3 regions of the Streptomyces sp. NPDC101110 genome follow, and region 1 is predicted to be linked to each of the others. Evidence: riboswitches for the same ligand, from Rfam matches in the RefSeq annotation. Region 1 holds a riboswitch; each other region holds the start of a gene.

Region 1 (4,792 bases):
CGTCGCCCCGGGCACCTTACGCCTGCGCCCGCCCGCGGCCGCAGACCCCCACCGGGCGTGCGCCACCCCGGGCCGTGACCCCTCGGATCACGGCCCCCACATCGGGCGGTTGTTCAGGTCCGGCCCCGCTCACACGGCACCGGACGGTTGTCCCGTCGCGGCCGGGTCAGACCGCGAGCGCCTGGGCGCGGCGCTTCACCTCCGTGCCGCGATTCTCGCTGAGCGCCTGCGCGGGGGTGCCGGGCAGGCTGGGGTCCGGGGTGAAGAGCCACTCCAGCATCTCTTCGTCCGTGAAGCCGTCGTCCCGCAGCAGTGTCAGGGTCCCGGACAGGCCCTTGACGACCTTGTCCCCGTCGATGAAGGCGGCGGGGACGTGCAGTGCGCGGTTCTCACCTCGGCGTACGGCGATGAGCTGGCCGTCCTTGACCAGCTGCCGCACACGCGTCACCTCGACGCCGAGCTGTTCGGCGATGTCGGGGAGGGTGAGCCAGGCGGGGACGAGAGCATCGATCTTTGCGTCAATCTCGGTCACGGAAACCAGCCTGCCATTTGCCACTGACAGTCGGAAGCCGGGCGGTCCACCCGGGCGGACGCGCCGCTCCCTGCGGCACCGCACCGCGGCCCTCCCCCGGGCGGGGCCGTCTAGGCCGTCGCCGCCTTCATGGGCCTGGCCGGATCCGCCAGCAGCACCGGATTCATCGGCGTGCCCGACTCGATCAGGCGGCGGCCCTGCGCCAGGTCCCGGGGCCGGCCCACCGCCAGCAGCGCGACCAGCTGCTCGCCCCGCAGCCAGCAGACCGTCCAGGCCGGACCGGAGGGGTCGCCCCGCCACAGGGTCGTGTCCGCGGCCGCGTGGTGCCCCGCGTACTGGACGAACCGCCCGAACTGCTCGGACCAGAAGTACGGCACCGGGTCGTACACCGCCGACGGCTCCCCGGTGGCCCCGCCGACGATGTTCACGGCGACCGTGCGCGGCCCCTGGAGCGCGTTGTCCCAATGGTGGATCAGCAGGCGCTCACCGTAGCGCCCGGAGGGGAAGGAGGCGCAGTCGCCCACCGCGTACACGTCCGGCACGGCCGTGCGCAGGTGCTCGTCGGCCACGATCTCGCCCTGGGTGCCCAGCGCGATCCCGGAGCCGGCCAGCCAGGCCGTGGCGGGGCGGGCGCCGATGCCGACGACGACCGCGCCCGCGGGCAGCCGCGAGCCGTCGTCGAGGACGACGGCACCGGGTTCGACGCGCTCCACGCGCGCGTGCGTGCGCAGGTCCGCCCCCGCGTCGGCGTACCAGCCGGCCATCGGGGCGGCGACCTCGGCGGGCAGCGCCCCGGCGAGCGGCCGTTCCGCCGCCTCCACCACGGTCACCGCGCAGCCCGCCTCGCGGGCGGCCGTGGCGAACTCCGCGCCGATCCAGCCCGCGCCGACGACCACGATGTCGTGCTGGCGGGCCAGCACGGGCCGCAGCCGCTCGGCGTCGTCCAGGGTGCGCAGCAGATGCACGCCCGGCACGCCCTCGGTGCCGGGCAGCCGGACGGGTTCCGCTCCCGTCGCGACGACCAGGACGTCGTACGGCACGGGTCCGTCCTCGGTGTCCAGCTCGTGCGCGGCGGGGCGCAGGCCCAGCACCTCGCAGCCGAGCCGCAGTTCGATGCCGAGGGCTTCGAAGTCGACGTCGAAGGCGGAGCCCTCGGACTTGCCGAGCAGGACGGCCTTGGACAACGGGGGCCGGTCGTAGGGCTGGTGGGGTTCGGCGCCGATCAGGATCACGTCACCGGTGAAGCCCTGCTCGCGCAGCGCCACGGCGGTCTGCACCCCGGCCATGCCCGCGCCCGCCACGACGACGCGCCGCGGCGCGGACGAACCTGGTCCCTGCGTCTGCTCGCTCACCTGATCACCATAGACACCTGACGCTTTGTCAGTCAGTGCTCATGCGCCGTGACCTGCTCCACAACGCTCGTGCCGTTGCCCCGCTGGGACTCCCATTCCCAGGTCTCCTCCAGCCGCACCCGCCCGTCGGGCAGCTCCACGACCGAGGAGACGCAGTGCCCGGAGGACGTGGTGCCGTCCTGCTTGAGCTGGACGTAGCGGAAGTCCAGCCGGTCACCTTCCCGGGTACCCACGAGGTGCCCGCGTACGACGTCGCCGCCGGTGTACTCGGCCCAGATCTCGCCCTGCCGCTCGTGATAGGTGAACCGGGTGCGGGTGCCCACCTGGCCCGGGGCCTGGTCGGCGACCGGGGCGAGGACGAGACCGTCGAGAGATCGGGCCATGGGACGAGGCTCCCTTACTGCGGGACAGGGCATCGGGCTAGGGTGGCCAACGTAAAGCACTCGCGGGAGCCCGGACGCACCGGGCTGAGAGGGAGGCTGGCGGCCTCCGACCGTACGAACCTGATCCGGGTCATGCCGGCGAAGGGAGGGGCTGGACGCCCATGTCGCCTACGTCCACATCAACGTCCGTGTCGTCGGACGTCCTGGTCATCGGGGGCGGGATCATCGGCCTGGTCACGGCCTGGCGGGCCGCGCAACGCGGGTTCGCCACGGCCCTCGTGGACCCCGAGCCGGGAGGCGGAGCCGCACAGGTGGCCGCCGGGATGCTGGCCGCCGTCACGGAACTGCACTACGGCGAACAGACCCTGCTCGGCCTGAACCTCGCCTCCGCCCGGCGTTACCCGGACTTCGCAGCCGAGCTCACCGAGCTGACCGGCCGGGACCTCGGCTACCGCCGGTGCGGCACGCTCGCCGTGGCGCTGGACGCCGACGACCGGGCCCACCTGCGCGAACTGCACGCCCTGCAGCAGCAGTCGGGGCTGGAGTCGCAGTGGCTGTCGGGGCGCGAGTGCCGGCGCCTGGAGCCGATGCTCGCGCCGGGGGTGCGCGGGGGGCTGCGGGTCGACGGGGATCATCAGATCGACCCCCGGCGGCTGGCCGGGGCGCTGGTCGCCGCGTGTGAGCGGACGGGTGTGGTCTTCCACCGCACGTGGGCAAAGCGGCTCACCGTCGTCCGGGAACGGGCCGCGGGCGCCGTCCTGGCCGACGGGACGGAGGCGGCCGCCGGGCAGGTGGTGCTCGCCGGGGGCAGCCTCAGCGGACGGCTCGCGGGCGTCCCTGCGGACGTGCTTCCTCCGGTGCGGCCGGTGAAGGGGCAGGTCCTGCGGCTGACCATGCCGCAGCGGCACGGGCCGTTCCTGAGCCGGACCGTGCGCGCGGTCGTGCGCGGCAGCCACGTCTACCTGGTGCCGCGCGCGAGCGGCGAGCTCGTCGTCGGGGCGACCAGCGAGGAGCTGGGCTGGGACACGACCGTGACGGCGGGCGGCGTGTACGAGCTGCTGCGGGACGCGCACGAGCTGGTCCCGGGCATCACCGAGCTGCCGCTCACCGAGACCCGGGCCGGCCTTCGCCCCGGGTCCCCCGACAACGCGCCCCTGCTCGGCCCGACCGGTCTGGAGGGCCTGCTGCTGGCCACCGGGCACTACCGCAACGGCGTCCTGCTCACACCCGTGACCGGCGACGCCCTGGCCCATGTCCTGGCGACGGGCGAACTCCCCGAGGAGGCCCGCCCCTTCACCCCGAAGCGCTTCAGTCCCGCCACCGCACTCTCGGAGCAGCCCGCATGAACATCTCCGTCAACGGGGAGCCCCGGGACGTCGGACCCGGCACGGCTCTCGACGCCGTCGTGAGGTCGCTCACCGCCTCGCCCTCGGGTGTGGCCGCCGCGCTCAACGAGATGGTCGTCCCCCGCACCCAGTGGTCCTCCACGCCCCTCTCCGAGGGTGACCGCGTGGAAGTCCTCACCGCCGTCCAAGGAGGCTGACCATGGCCGACGATCCGTTCGTCCTCGGCGGTACGTCCTTCACGTCCCGTCTGATCATGGGCACCGGCGGGGCGCCCAGCCTCGATGTGCTGGAGCGGTCGCTGGCCGCGTCCGGGACGGAGCTGACGACGGTCGCGATGCGCCGGGTGAACGCCTCGGTGCACGGCTCGGTGCTGTCCGTCCTGGACCGGCTCGGCATCCGGGTGCTGCCCAACACGGCGGGCTGCTTCACCGCCGGCGAGGCCGTCCTCACGGCCCGCCTCGCGCGCGAGGCGCTCGGCACCGACCTCGTCAAACTGGAGGTCATCGCAGACGAGCGCACGCTACTGCCGGACCCGATCGAGACGCTGGAAGCGGCCGAGACCCTGGTCGACGACGGGTTCACGGTGCTGCCGTACACCAACGACGACCCGGTGCTGGCGCGGAAGCTGGAGGACGTGGGCTGCGCGGCGATCATGCCGCTGGGCTCCCCGATCGGCTCCGGGCTCGGCATCCGCAACCCGCACAACTTCCAGCTGATCGTGGAGCACGCGCGCGTGCCGGTGATCCTGGACGCGGGGGCCGGGACGGCTTCGGACGCGGCGCTGGCGATGGAGCTGGGCTGCGCGGGTGTGATGCTCGCCTCGGCGGTGACGCGGGCGCAGGAGCCCGTGCTGATGGCCGACGCCATGCGGCACGCCGTGGAGGCGGGGCGGCTGGCGTACCGGGCGGGGCGGATCCCGCGGCGGCATTTCGCCGAGGCGTCGTCGCCGGCCGAGGGCATGGCCGTGCTGGATCCGGAGCGGCCCGCTTTCCGGTAGGGCCGGGGGTACGGCACGAGGCCCGGGAGGCACGTCACAGGTCGGCTGCAGTCCCGCCCCGGAAACCGCCGGGGGGACGGGGCTGTCGGTCTCGGCTCGTACACTCGCCTGCGTGGACACGACCCTTCAGGACCCCTTGGTCGGGCAGGTGCTCGACGGCCGGTATCGCATCGACGCGCGGA
Region 2 (4,792 bases), on a different contig from region 1:
CGAGGTCTGCGTGACCGTGACGTCGTCGAGCACGCCGAGCGAGCCGATGATGACGCCGGCCAGCAGCAGACCGCTCATGTCGATCGTCGGGTAGAGGCCGTGGATCAGCCCGGTGTTGTCGTCGGTGTTGCCGGTCAACGCGGCCCAGTCGATGAACACCGAGCCGAGAATGCCGATCAGCAGCAGTGAGATGAGCGTGCCGAGCACCGCCACGGACGTCCGGGCCGACGGGCCGTGACACATGTACAGCGCGATGAGCATGATGGCGCTCGCGCCGACCACCGCCACGACCAGCGGATTGGATCCCTGCAGGATCGCGGGCAGGATGAAGAAGTTCAGCACCATGAAGCTGATGGCCAGCGCGACCAGCGCCATGACGCCCCGCATCCGCCCGACGACCACCACGGCGATGGCGAAGATGCCCGCGAGCAGCGCCAGGGGAAAACGGCGGTTGACGTCGGTGACCGAGTACTGCAGGTCCTTCGGGGCCGAGGGCTCGTAGGCGACCACGACCTCCTGGCCCTCGCGCAACTGGCGGGACTGGTCCGGCTGGATGATCTCGGTGAACGTACGGCCCTTGTCGTCGCCGCTGTCCACCCGGATCGTCGCCCGCTTGCAGGTGCCCTTCTCCTGCTGCACAGCGGAGGAGCCCTCGGCGGTGGAGGTGTCGCCGGTCGGCGGAACGCCCGAAGCGCCGGCCTCCTTGCAGCTCACCTCGACCACCTTGGTGACGGTGGCGTCCTGCGTCTGCCGGTCGAAGCCGACGCCGGTGCGTTCGTGCGCGGGGGCGCCGCCCGGCCACAGCACGGCGAGGCCCACCAGCACGGCGGCGGCGAACGGGATCAGGATCGCCGCGATGACCTTGCGCAGGTGCAGGGAGACCGGCGTGGCCGGGCCGTGACTGTGGGAGTGCCCGTGCCCGCCACCCGGACCGGGACCGTGCCCGTGACCGCCGTCTCCGCCGTGACCGTGGCCCTGTCCGCCGTCTCCACCGTGACCCTGTCCGTCTCCGCCGTCGTGGCCGTGGCCGCCACCTCCGGAGGGTCCCGGGCCGTGCCCGGCAGCGGGGTCGTGACCGGCTCCCTGCCCGTACTCACCGCTGTTCCGGGAACCGAAACCCCCGTCCTGCCCGTATCCGAACTCGGGGCCCCGTCTCGGGGCCGGGGCCTGCGGCCTGCCCGGCCCCTGGCCCCTGACCGGGGCATGCGTCCCGCCCGGCCCCTGCGGCCTGACCGGCCGTTGTGGCCCGGTCGGCCCCTGTCCGGCGCCGGCTGCGAAATCGTGGCCCTCACCAGCGCCGTCACCACGGCCAAGGCCGCTTCCGGCGCCGGATCCGCGGGGCGGCTCGGGCGATGGGTAGGAGGGACGCTGCGTCGTGGTCACCGCCCGATCATCGCAAGAACGAGGGGGGCCCTCTGTTCACCGCGCCAGAATTGCCGCTAGCGTGGGGGCACCTTTTGTACACGCGGGAGCTCGGAGCACCGGGCTGAGAGGGCGCTGACCTCCGTCCCGGCGATGTTTCACATGAAACATTGCCGGAGTCGAGTGATGTTTCACACGAAACGTCGCCGGACGGAAACGGCTGCGTCGACCGCCGAACCTGTTACCGGGTAATGCCGGCGTAGGGAGTAGGTCTCATGACCAACAAGGACGCACGCACGCCTGCCTCCGTTCAGGACGAGACGTCCGAGGAGGCCGGTAAGTCCATCGGCTGGCACAAGGCGTACATCGAGGGCACCCGCCCCGACCTGCGCGTGCCGGTTCGTCAGGTGCACCTCACCAACGGCCAGTCGGTCACGCTGTACGACACGTCCGGCCCTTACACCGATCCACTCGTCGACACCGACGTCCGCAGGGGCCTTTCGCCGCTGCGCGAGAACTGGATCATCGCCCGCGGCGACACCGAGGAGTACGCGGGCCGCCCCGTCCGTCCCGAGGACGACGGCATCAAGCACACGTCGCCCCGTGGGGGTCTCCGCAACCTGGACGCGGTCTTCCCCGGCCGGCCCCGCCAGCCGCGCCGCGGCAGGAACGGACAGGCTGTCACCCAGCTCGCGTACGCCCGACGCGGCGAGATCACGCCCGAGATGGAGTACGTCGCCATCCGGGAGAACGTCTCGCCCGAGGTGGTCCGCGACGAGATCGCCGCAGGCCGGGCCGTGTTGCCGGCCAACGTCAACCACCCGGAGATCGAGCCGATGATCATCGGCAAGCGGTTCCTGGTGAAGGTCAACGCCAACATCGGCAACTCGGCGGTGACGTCCTCCATCGAGGAGGAGGTCGAGAAGATGACCTGGGCGACCCGATGGGGTGCCGACACGGTCATGGACCTGTCCACGGGCCGCAACATCCACACCACACGTGAATGGGTGCTGCGCAACTCCCCCGTGCCCATCGGCACGGTGCCGCTCTACCAGGCGCTGGAGAAGGTCGACGGCCGGGCCGAGGAACTGACCTGGGAGATCTACAAGGACACGGTCATCGAGCAGGCCGAGCAGGGCGTGGACTACATGACGGTCCACGCGGGGGTGCGCCTTCCGTACGTACCCCTGACGGCGAACCGCAAGACCGGCATCGTCTCCCGCGGCGGCTCGATCATGGCTGCCTGGTGCCTCGCGCACCACAAGGAGTCGTTCCTGTACGAGAACTTCGAGGAACTGTGCGAGATCCTCGCCGCCTACGACGTCACGTACTCGCTGGGGGACGGCCTCAGGCCCGGATCGATCGCGGACGCCAATGACGAGGCACAGTTCGCGGAGCTGCGCACGCTCGGGGAACTCAACCGGATCGCGAAGCGTTTCAACGTTCAGACCATGATCGAGGGCCCGGGCCACGTCCCGATGCACAAGATCAAGGAGAACATCGACCTTCAGCAGGAGATTTGCGATGAAGCTCCGTTCTATACGCTCGGCCCGCTGACCACGGACGTCGCACCGGCGTACGACCACATCACGTCCGGCATCGGCGCCGCGATGATCGCCTGGTGGGGTACGGCGATGCTGTGCTACGTCACGCCCAAGGAGCACCTGGGCCTGCCGAACCGCGACGACGTCAAGACCGGCGTCATCACCTACAAGATCGCCGCCCACGCGGCGGATCTCGCCAAGGGGCACCCCGGTGCGCAGGAGTGGGACGACGCGTTGTCCGACGCCCGTTTCGAGTTCCGGTGGGAGGACCAGTTCAACCTGGCCCTCGACCCGGACACGGCACGGGAGTTCCACGACGAGACCCTGCCCGCCGAGCCGGCCAAGACGGCTCACTTCTGCTCGATGTGCGGTCCCAAGTTCTGCAGCATGAAGATCTCGCAGGACATCCGCCGCGAACACGGCGGCACCCGGACCGAAATCGAGGAGGGCATGGCCCTGAAGTCGAAGGAGTTCGCCGCGAGCGGCAACCGCGTGTACCTGCCCATCGCGGACTGACCGGCCGCGCACAGGCCCGGGGCGGGTGCGCCCCCGGCCTGTGGGAGGGGCCGCTCGGAACGGACTGCGAGGTCTGCTCCGACAGTTACTCCGGCTGGTGCTCCGGTCCTCCGAAGTCCGGGCTGGTGTAGTCCGGGCTGCTGAAGCTGGGGCGCGAGCCGCGGTCGCCGTCGTCCGGGCTCGTGAACCCCGGGCGGTCGTAGCCGAGGTGCGGCATGCGGCTGACCGGTGTGGAAGATGGTGTGGGGTGCAGGGCCGCGGCCGCCCCGGGGGCGGCGAGTGCCTCCCGCAGAAAGGGCAGGATGCCGCGTTCCAGCAGGGCCTCGTGCCAGGCCTCCCTGGCCTGGGCCACCTCGCCGCGCAGTTCGCCGTACGGCCCGATCTCGGCTGTGGGCTTGTTGCGCAGGGCGGTGAGCAGCAGCCCCACAGCGGCGACGAGGATCGCGACCGCGGTCACGGCACCGAACACCCAGCCCGTGGCGAGCATGGTCCGGGCGAATCCCTGCCCGGGGTCGAGCATCCGCAGGATGTATCCGACGAGCAGGAAGATCGCCGCGGCGGTGCCGGCCAGGACGGGTGCGAGGACGGCGACGACGGCGACGGCGCCCGCGCCCGCGGTCTCCGCGACCCCTCCCATGGTGGCGGCGAGCCCCGAGGCGTCCGTGCCCGGCTCGGAGGAGCCGGACCCGGAGCCGCGCATGGCCGGTGAGCCGGCCGACGCCGGCTGACGCAGTTCGTCGCGGACCTTGACGTAGTGCTGGTATTCGGTCGCCGCGGCCGAGGTGATGAGCGCGGTGGCGCTCAGGGCCATGGTGCGCAGCTGTTCGGGGTTGAGCCGCTGTCCGACAGCGGCCAGTTCCGGACGGTGTGATGCGGAGCGCAGCGCCTCATCGAGGATCCGCTCGTATTCCTGGCGGTCCTCGCTCAGCAGGTGCTGCGGAACGCTGTTCATGTGCATCCCCCGATGCTCCGTAGGGCTTGGGGCTCGGCATGCTGACGAGCCGTCGGGCAGAAACGGAGGGGAGCCTGCTACGGATAAGCCGATGGTAGAGCGGTGACGGTATGCGGTGACAGGGGGTTTACCGAAATTGACCGCTCACCGGCCCGGTCCGCCGATGGGGGACGCCTGTCCGGTGAACGTTCACGCGTCCAGCGGCAGTTGCTGGACCAGCAGCTTTCCGGCCATGGTTACGCCGCCGTCCATCGCGATGGCGAGTCCGTCGGCGTAGACGTGCGGTCCCTCAATCACGGGGTCGCGGCTCTCCTCGTCCTCCTCCGAGCCGACCTCGCCGAGCAGATACGGAATCGGACTGTGCCCGTGAACGATGCGGGTGCCCCCGTACGTATCGAGCAGGGAGCGCACGGCGTCC
Region 3 (4,792 bases), on a different contig from region 1:
ATCGACTTCGAGGGCCACGGCATGGGGAAGGTCCTGGTCCCGCTCGTCGTACGCCCCCAGGTCCGCAAGGAACTCCCGCGCAACGAGCAGCTCCTCAAGGACCGGTTGGAGCACACGACCGCGTAGAACGAGCAGCTCCTCAAGGACCGGTTGGAGCACACGACCGCGTAGAACGAGCAGCTCCTCAAGGACCGGTTGAGCACGCGGCCGAGTAGGGGGTTCGGCCCCCTCGCTCCCATGGCTGGCTCAGCGCCGCCAGGGGGCGGGCTCGCGCGGGCCGTCTGAGTTGGCGCGGCGGAACGTCTAGTCGTCGCCGCTGCTCTGCTGCCGCGAGCGGGAACTCCGGCTCGCACTGCGGGCGATCTCACTGCCGAGCAGCGTCGCCCTGGCCACGCCCCGTGCCCAACGCGGGGCGTCGCCCCGGGCGGTCCAGTACACGCAGACACAGCCGCCGATGACGAGCAGGACGACAACCGACAGTATGAGCACGAGCATGCTCGACCCCCGCTTCTTGTGATGGTCCGCCCCATCCTGTCAGGCGGACTCCCCAGGGCGACGGTTGCGCAGTTGGGCTCGCATGAGCGGCCGGCGCGTCATCCCACGTCCCTCGGGGCGGGTGGCCGAGAGGCCTACGCCAGCCGCAGCTCAAGGTCAGCAGCCCGAGTTGAGTACCCTCGGCCGCATGACGCCGACCGGACAGCAGGCGAGATGGTGAGCACGCGCCGCAACATGAGCCGAGCGGAGGGTGTCCACCTCGTCCGGCGGCTCCTGAACGCCGAGTACGCCGACGAGGCCGAAGCCGACGAGATCGTCACAGCACTTGCAGGCGGACTCGGCTGCCCACACATCACCGACTACGTCTTCTGGGACCACGACCCTCAGCCGACGCCGGAGAAGGTCGTCGACCGAGCCCTGTCCTACGAGCCGTTCGCCCTGTAAACACACAGGCGACCCCGCTGCGGGTGAGAGTCCCCTGCGTCCATCGAGGTCACGACGTGCCCGCGTCTTCTGCGCGCTTGCTGCGTCATGATCTGACGATGGACGAGTACGGATGGGCCGAGAACCCCGGAATGCCGGCCGCGGAGGCGGTGCGGGCGGGCTGGGCGGCGACCGTCGCGGCCGTGCCTGTGGGGAGCCGGCTCACGGGAACGGTCACCGGGCGCCGGCCTTTCGGGGTCTTCATACGGATAGACGGCGTGCCGGATGCCATAGCGCTGGCGGAGATCACGCGCATGCCGCTGGGGATGGAGCTTCCGGTCCTCGGAGCCTTGGCCGCTGGTGAGGTCTACTGGCACGACGACCGCAACCACCAGGTCAGGGTCCGGCTGGACGAGTGGCAGGGAGCAGACGGGTGATCGAGCGGGGCGTCCCCGAGTCGTCCCAGGCCGACCGGCGGCGACGGGTACCACCCGCAGGGTGACCGCCCCCACCCCACTCCGGCCCTGGCTGCCGCGGTTGATCTGCGACACTGGTACGGCCATGCCTAAGCCCGGAGAACTCACTTTCGTCGCCCCCCGCGGAGCCAAGAAGCCGCCGCGGCATCTTGCCGATCTCACTCCTGCCGAGCGCAAGGAGGCCGTCGCGGCCGTCGGGGAGAAGCCGTTTCGTGCCAAGCAGCTCTCGCAGCACTACTTCGCGCGGTACGCGCATGATCCGGAGCAGTGGACGGACATTCCGGCCGGTGCCCGGGGCAAGCTCCGGGAAGCGCTGCTGCCCGAGCTGATGACCGTCGTGCGGCATCTGTCGACCGACCAGGGCACCACCCGCAAGACCCTGTGGCGGCTGTTCGACGGGACGCTCGTCGAATCCGTGCTGATGCGCTACCCGGACCGGGTGACCATGTGCATCAGCTCGCAGGCCGGCTGCGGGATGAACTGTCCGTTCTGTGCGACCGGGCAGGCCGGACTGGACCGGAATCTGTCCACCGCCGAGATCGTGCACCAGATCGTGGACGGTATGCGGGCGCTGCGGGACGGAGAAGTACCCGGAGGTCCCGCGCGGCTCAGCAACATCGTCTTCATGGGCATGGGCGAGCCCCTCGCGAACTACAACCGGGTCATCGGCTCCATCCGGCGGCTCACCGACCCCGAGCCCGACGGCCTCGGCCTGTCCCAGCGGGGCATCACCGTCTCGACGGTCGGACTCGTCCCGGCCATCCACCGGTTCGCCGACGAGGGCCTCAAGTGCCGGCTGGCGATCTCCCTGCACGCCCCCGACGACGAGCTGCGCGACACCCTCGTACCGGTGAACACCCGGTGGCAGGTGCGCGAGGTGCTGGATGCCGGGTTCGAGTACAGCGCCAAGTCCGGGCGCCGGCTGTCCATCGAGTACGCGCTGATCCGGGACATCAACGACCAGGCCTGGCGCGGTGACCGGCTCGGGCGGCTGCTCAAGGGCAAGCCCGTGCACGTCAACCTCATCCCGCTGAACCCGACGCCCGGGTCGAAGTGGACCGCCTCGCGGCCCGAGGACGAGAAGGCGTTCGTGGAGGCCATCGCCGCCCATGGTGTGCCGGTGACGATCCGGGACACCCGTGGTCAGGAGATCGACGGGGCGTGTGGTCAGCTCGCCGCCACCGAACGGTAGTCTGACTGTCGTCAGTACGGCTTCATAAGTACAGCTTCATAATCGGCACCTTCACATCCACACCTGCATATTCCGACAGGGGAGCGCCACAGCGCTGAGAGTGCGGCACACGGCCGCAGACCCTCCGAACCTGGCCCAGGTCATTCTGGGTAGGGAGATCGGTCACCACTCGAGCTGTTGCGCCCTGCCCGGGACCCGGAGTCCCGGGCAGGGCCGCGTCTTCTCCTGGTCCTCCAGGAGGAATCCAGTGAGCAACAACAAGAAGCGGATGACGGCGGCGGTCGTCGGGCTCGGCCTGGTCGGCACGCTCGCCGGCTGCGGGTCGTCCGGCGGCGGTCAGGGGTCCGGTGACCCCAAGACCGTGACCCTCGTCAGCCACGACTCGTGGGCCGCGTCCGAGGACGTCATCGCGGCCTTCGAGAAGCAGTCCGGCTACAAGGTGAACGTCCTGAAGGACGGCGACGCCGGCCAGGCCGTGAACAAGGCCATCCTGACCAAGGACAACCCGCAGGGCGACGTCTTCTTCGGCGTCGACAACACCCTGCTGTCCCGCGCCCTCGACAACGGCCTGTTCCAGTCGTACGAGGCGAAGGGGGCCGACCAGGTCAAGGCCGAGTACCGCGTCGACCGGGACAAGCACCGGGTCACGCCCGTCGACACCGGCGACATCTGCGTCAACTACGACAAGAAGTACTTCGCCGATCACAAGCTCCAGCCGCCGCGCAGCTTCGACGATCTCGTCAAGCCGCAGTACAAGAACCTGCTCGTCACCGAGAACGCCTCGTCCTCCTCGCCCGGGCTCGGCTTCCTGCTCGGCACCGCCGCCGAGTACGGCGACGGGGACTGGGAGGGCTACTGGAAGAAGCTCAAGGCCAACGGCGTGAAGGTCGTCGACGGCTGGGAGCAGGCCTACAACCAGGAGTTCTCCGGTTCGTCCAGCGGCAGGAAGGCCAAGGGGGACCGGCCGCTCGTCGTGTCGTACGCCTCCTCGCCGCCCGCCGAGGTCCTCTACGCCGAACCGAAGCCGAGCACGGCCCCGACCGGCGTCGCCGAGGGCACCTGCTTCCGGCAGGTCGAGTACGCGGGGCTGCTCGCCAACGCCAAGAACGCCAAGGGCGGCAAGGCATTCCTCGACTTCCTCGTCAGCAGGAAGTTCCAGGAGGACATGCCGCTCAACATGTTCGTGTACCCGGTGACCGAGGGCGCGCAGGTGCCGCCGGAGTTCGTGAAGTACGGGCCGCAGGTGAAGGACCCCGAGACCATGGATCCGGCGAAGATCGCCGGTCACCGCGACCAGTGGGTCAAGTCGTGGACCTCACTCGTACTGAAGTAGCCCGCAGGAGGCGCGGGAGCGCGGTGCGGCTCGGTCTGCTGGCCGTGCCCGTCGCGTTCTTCGCCGTCTTCTTCGCCTACCCCGTCGCCGCGATCGTCGCGCGCGGTCTGAAGGCCGGCGGGGTCTGGCATCTCGGGCGGATCGGGGAGGTGCTGGGTCAGTCCGACGTCCGGCACGTCCTGTGGTTCACCACCTGGCAGGCGCTGGTCTCCACCACGCTCACCCTGCTGGTCGCGCTCCCCGGCGCGTACGTCTTCGCCCGCTTCGACTTCCCCGGCAAACAGGTCCTGCGAGCGGTCGTGACCGTCCCGTTCGTGCTGCCCACGGTCGTCGTCGGCACGGCGTTCCTGGCCCTGGTCGGCCGGGGCGGGCTGCTCGACGAGCTGTGGGGCGTACGGCTGGACACCACCGTGTGGGCGATCCTGCTCGCACACGTCTTCTTCAACTACGCGGTCGTCGTCCGGACCGTCGGCGGGCTCTGGGCGCAGCTCGACCCGCGGCAGGAGGAGGCGGCGCGGATGCTCGGGGCGTCCCCGCTGCGGGCCTGGCGGCGGGTCACGCTGCCCGCCCTCGCCCCGGCCGTGGCCGCCGCCGCGCTCATGGTCTTCCTGTTCACCTTCACCTCCTTCGGTGTCGTGCAGATCCTCGGCGGGCCCACCTTCTCCACCCTGGAGGTGGAGATCTACCGGCAGACGTCGGAGATCTTCGACCTGTCCACGGCGGCCGTGCTGACGCTCATCCAGTTCGTCGCGGTGGGCGCGATCCTCGCCGTGCACGCCTGGACCGTGCGGCGGCGGGAGACAGCGCTGCGGCTGGTGGACGCGTCCGTGACGGCGCGCAGGCCGCGCGGCGCGGGACAGTGGGTGCTGCTCG

What was found. Region 1 has a riboswitch for thiamine pyrophosphate ahead of thiO (glycine oxidase ThiO). Riboswitches for the same ligand answer to the same signal wherever they lie in the genome.
Region 2: another riboswitch for thiamine pyrophosphate. It lies ahead of thiC (phosphomethylpyrimidine synthase ThiC); the one in region 1 lies ahead of thiO (glycine oxidase ThiO).
Region 3: another riboswitch for thiamine pyrophosphate. It lies ahead of ACIQU3_RS26780 (thiamine ABC transporter substrate binding subunit); the one in region 1 lies ahead of thiO (glycine oxidase ThiO).

The regions. Positions count from the first base shown of each region.
Region 1 is NZ_JBIVZM010000021.1:44,636-49,427, reverse strand. Features, by position in the region: gene ACIQU3_RS34935 (Rv2175c family DNA-binding protein) at 167-532, opposite strand; gene ACIQU3_RS34930 (NAD(P)/FAD-dependent oxidoreductase) at 643-1,884, opposite strand; gene ACIQU3_RS34925 (hypothetical protein) at 1,917-2,267, opposite strand; TPP riboswitch at 2,320-2,431, shown strand; gene thiO (glycine oxidase ThiO) at 2,429-3,613, shown strand; gene thiS (sulfur carrier protein ThiS) at 3,610-3,810, shown strand; gene ACIQU3_RS34910 (thiazole synthase) at 3,813-4,610, shown strand; gene pknB (Stk1 family PASTA domain-containing Ser/Thr kinase) at 4,723-4,792, shown strand, end outside.
Region 2 is NZ_JBIVZM010000004.1:203,847-208,638, reverse strand. Features, by position in the region: gene ACIQU3_RS10275 (YibE/F family protein) at 1-1,383, opposite strand, end outside; TPP riboswitch at 1,456-1,645, shown strand; gene thiC (phosphomethylpyrimidine synthase ThiC) at 1,638-3,422, shown strand; gene ACIQU3_RS10265 (hypothetical protein) at 3,508-4,380, opposite strand; gene ACIQU3_RS10260 (metallophosphoesterase) at 4,564-4,792, opposite strand, start outside.
Region 3 is NZ_JBIVZM010000012.1:196,687-201,478, forward strand. Features, by position in the region: gene ACIQU3_RS26755 (SRPBCC family protein) at 1-126, shown strand, start outside; gene ACIQU3_RS26760 (hypothetical protein) at 304-495, opposite strand; gene ACIQU3_RS26765 (e9imm peptide) at 730-939, shown strand; gene ACIQU3_RS26770 (hypothetical protein) at 1,038-1,355, shown strand; gene rlmN (23S rRNA (adenine(2503)-C(2))-methyltransferase RlmN) at 1,480-2,586, shown strand; TPP riboswitch at 2,654-2,760, shown strand; gene ACIQU3_RS26780 (thiamine ABC transporter substrate binding subunit) at 2,855-3,919, shown strand; gene ACIQU3_RS26785 (ABC transporter permease) at 3,943-4,792, shown strand, end outside.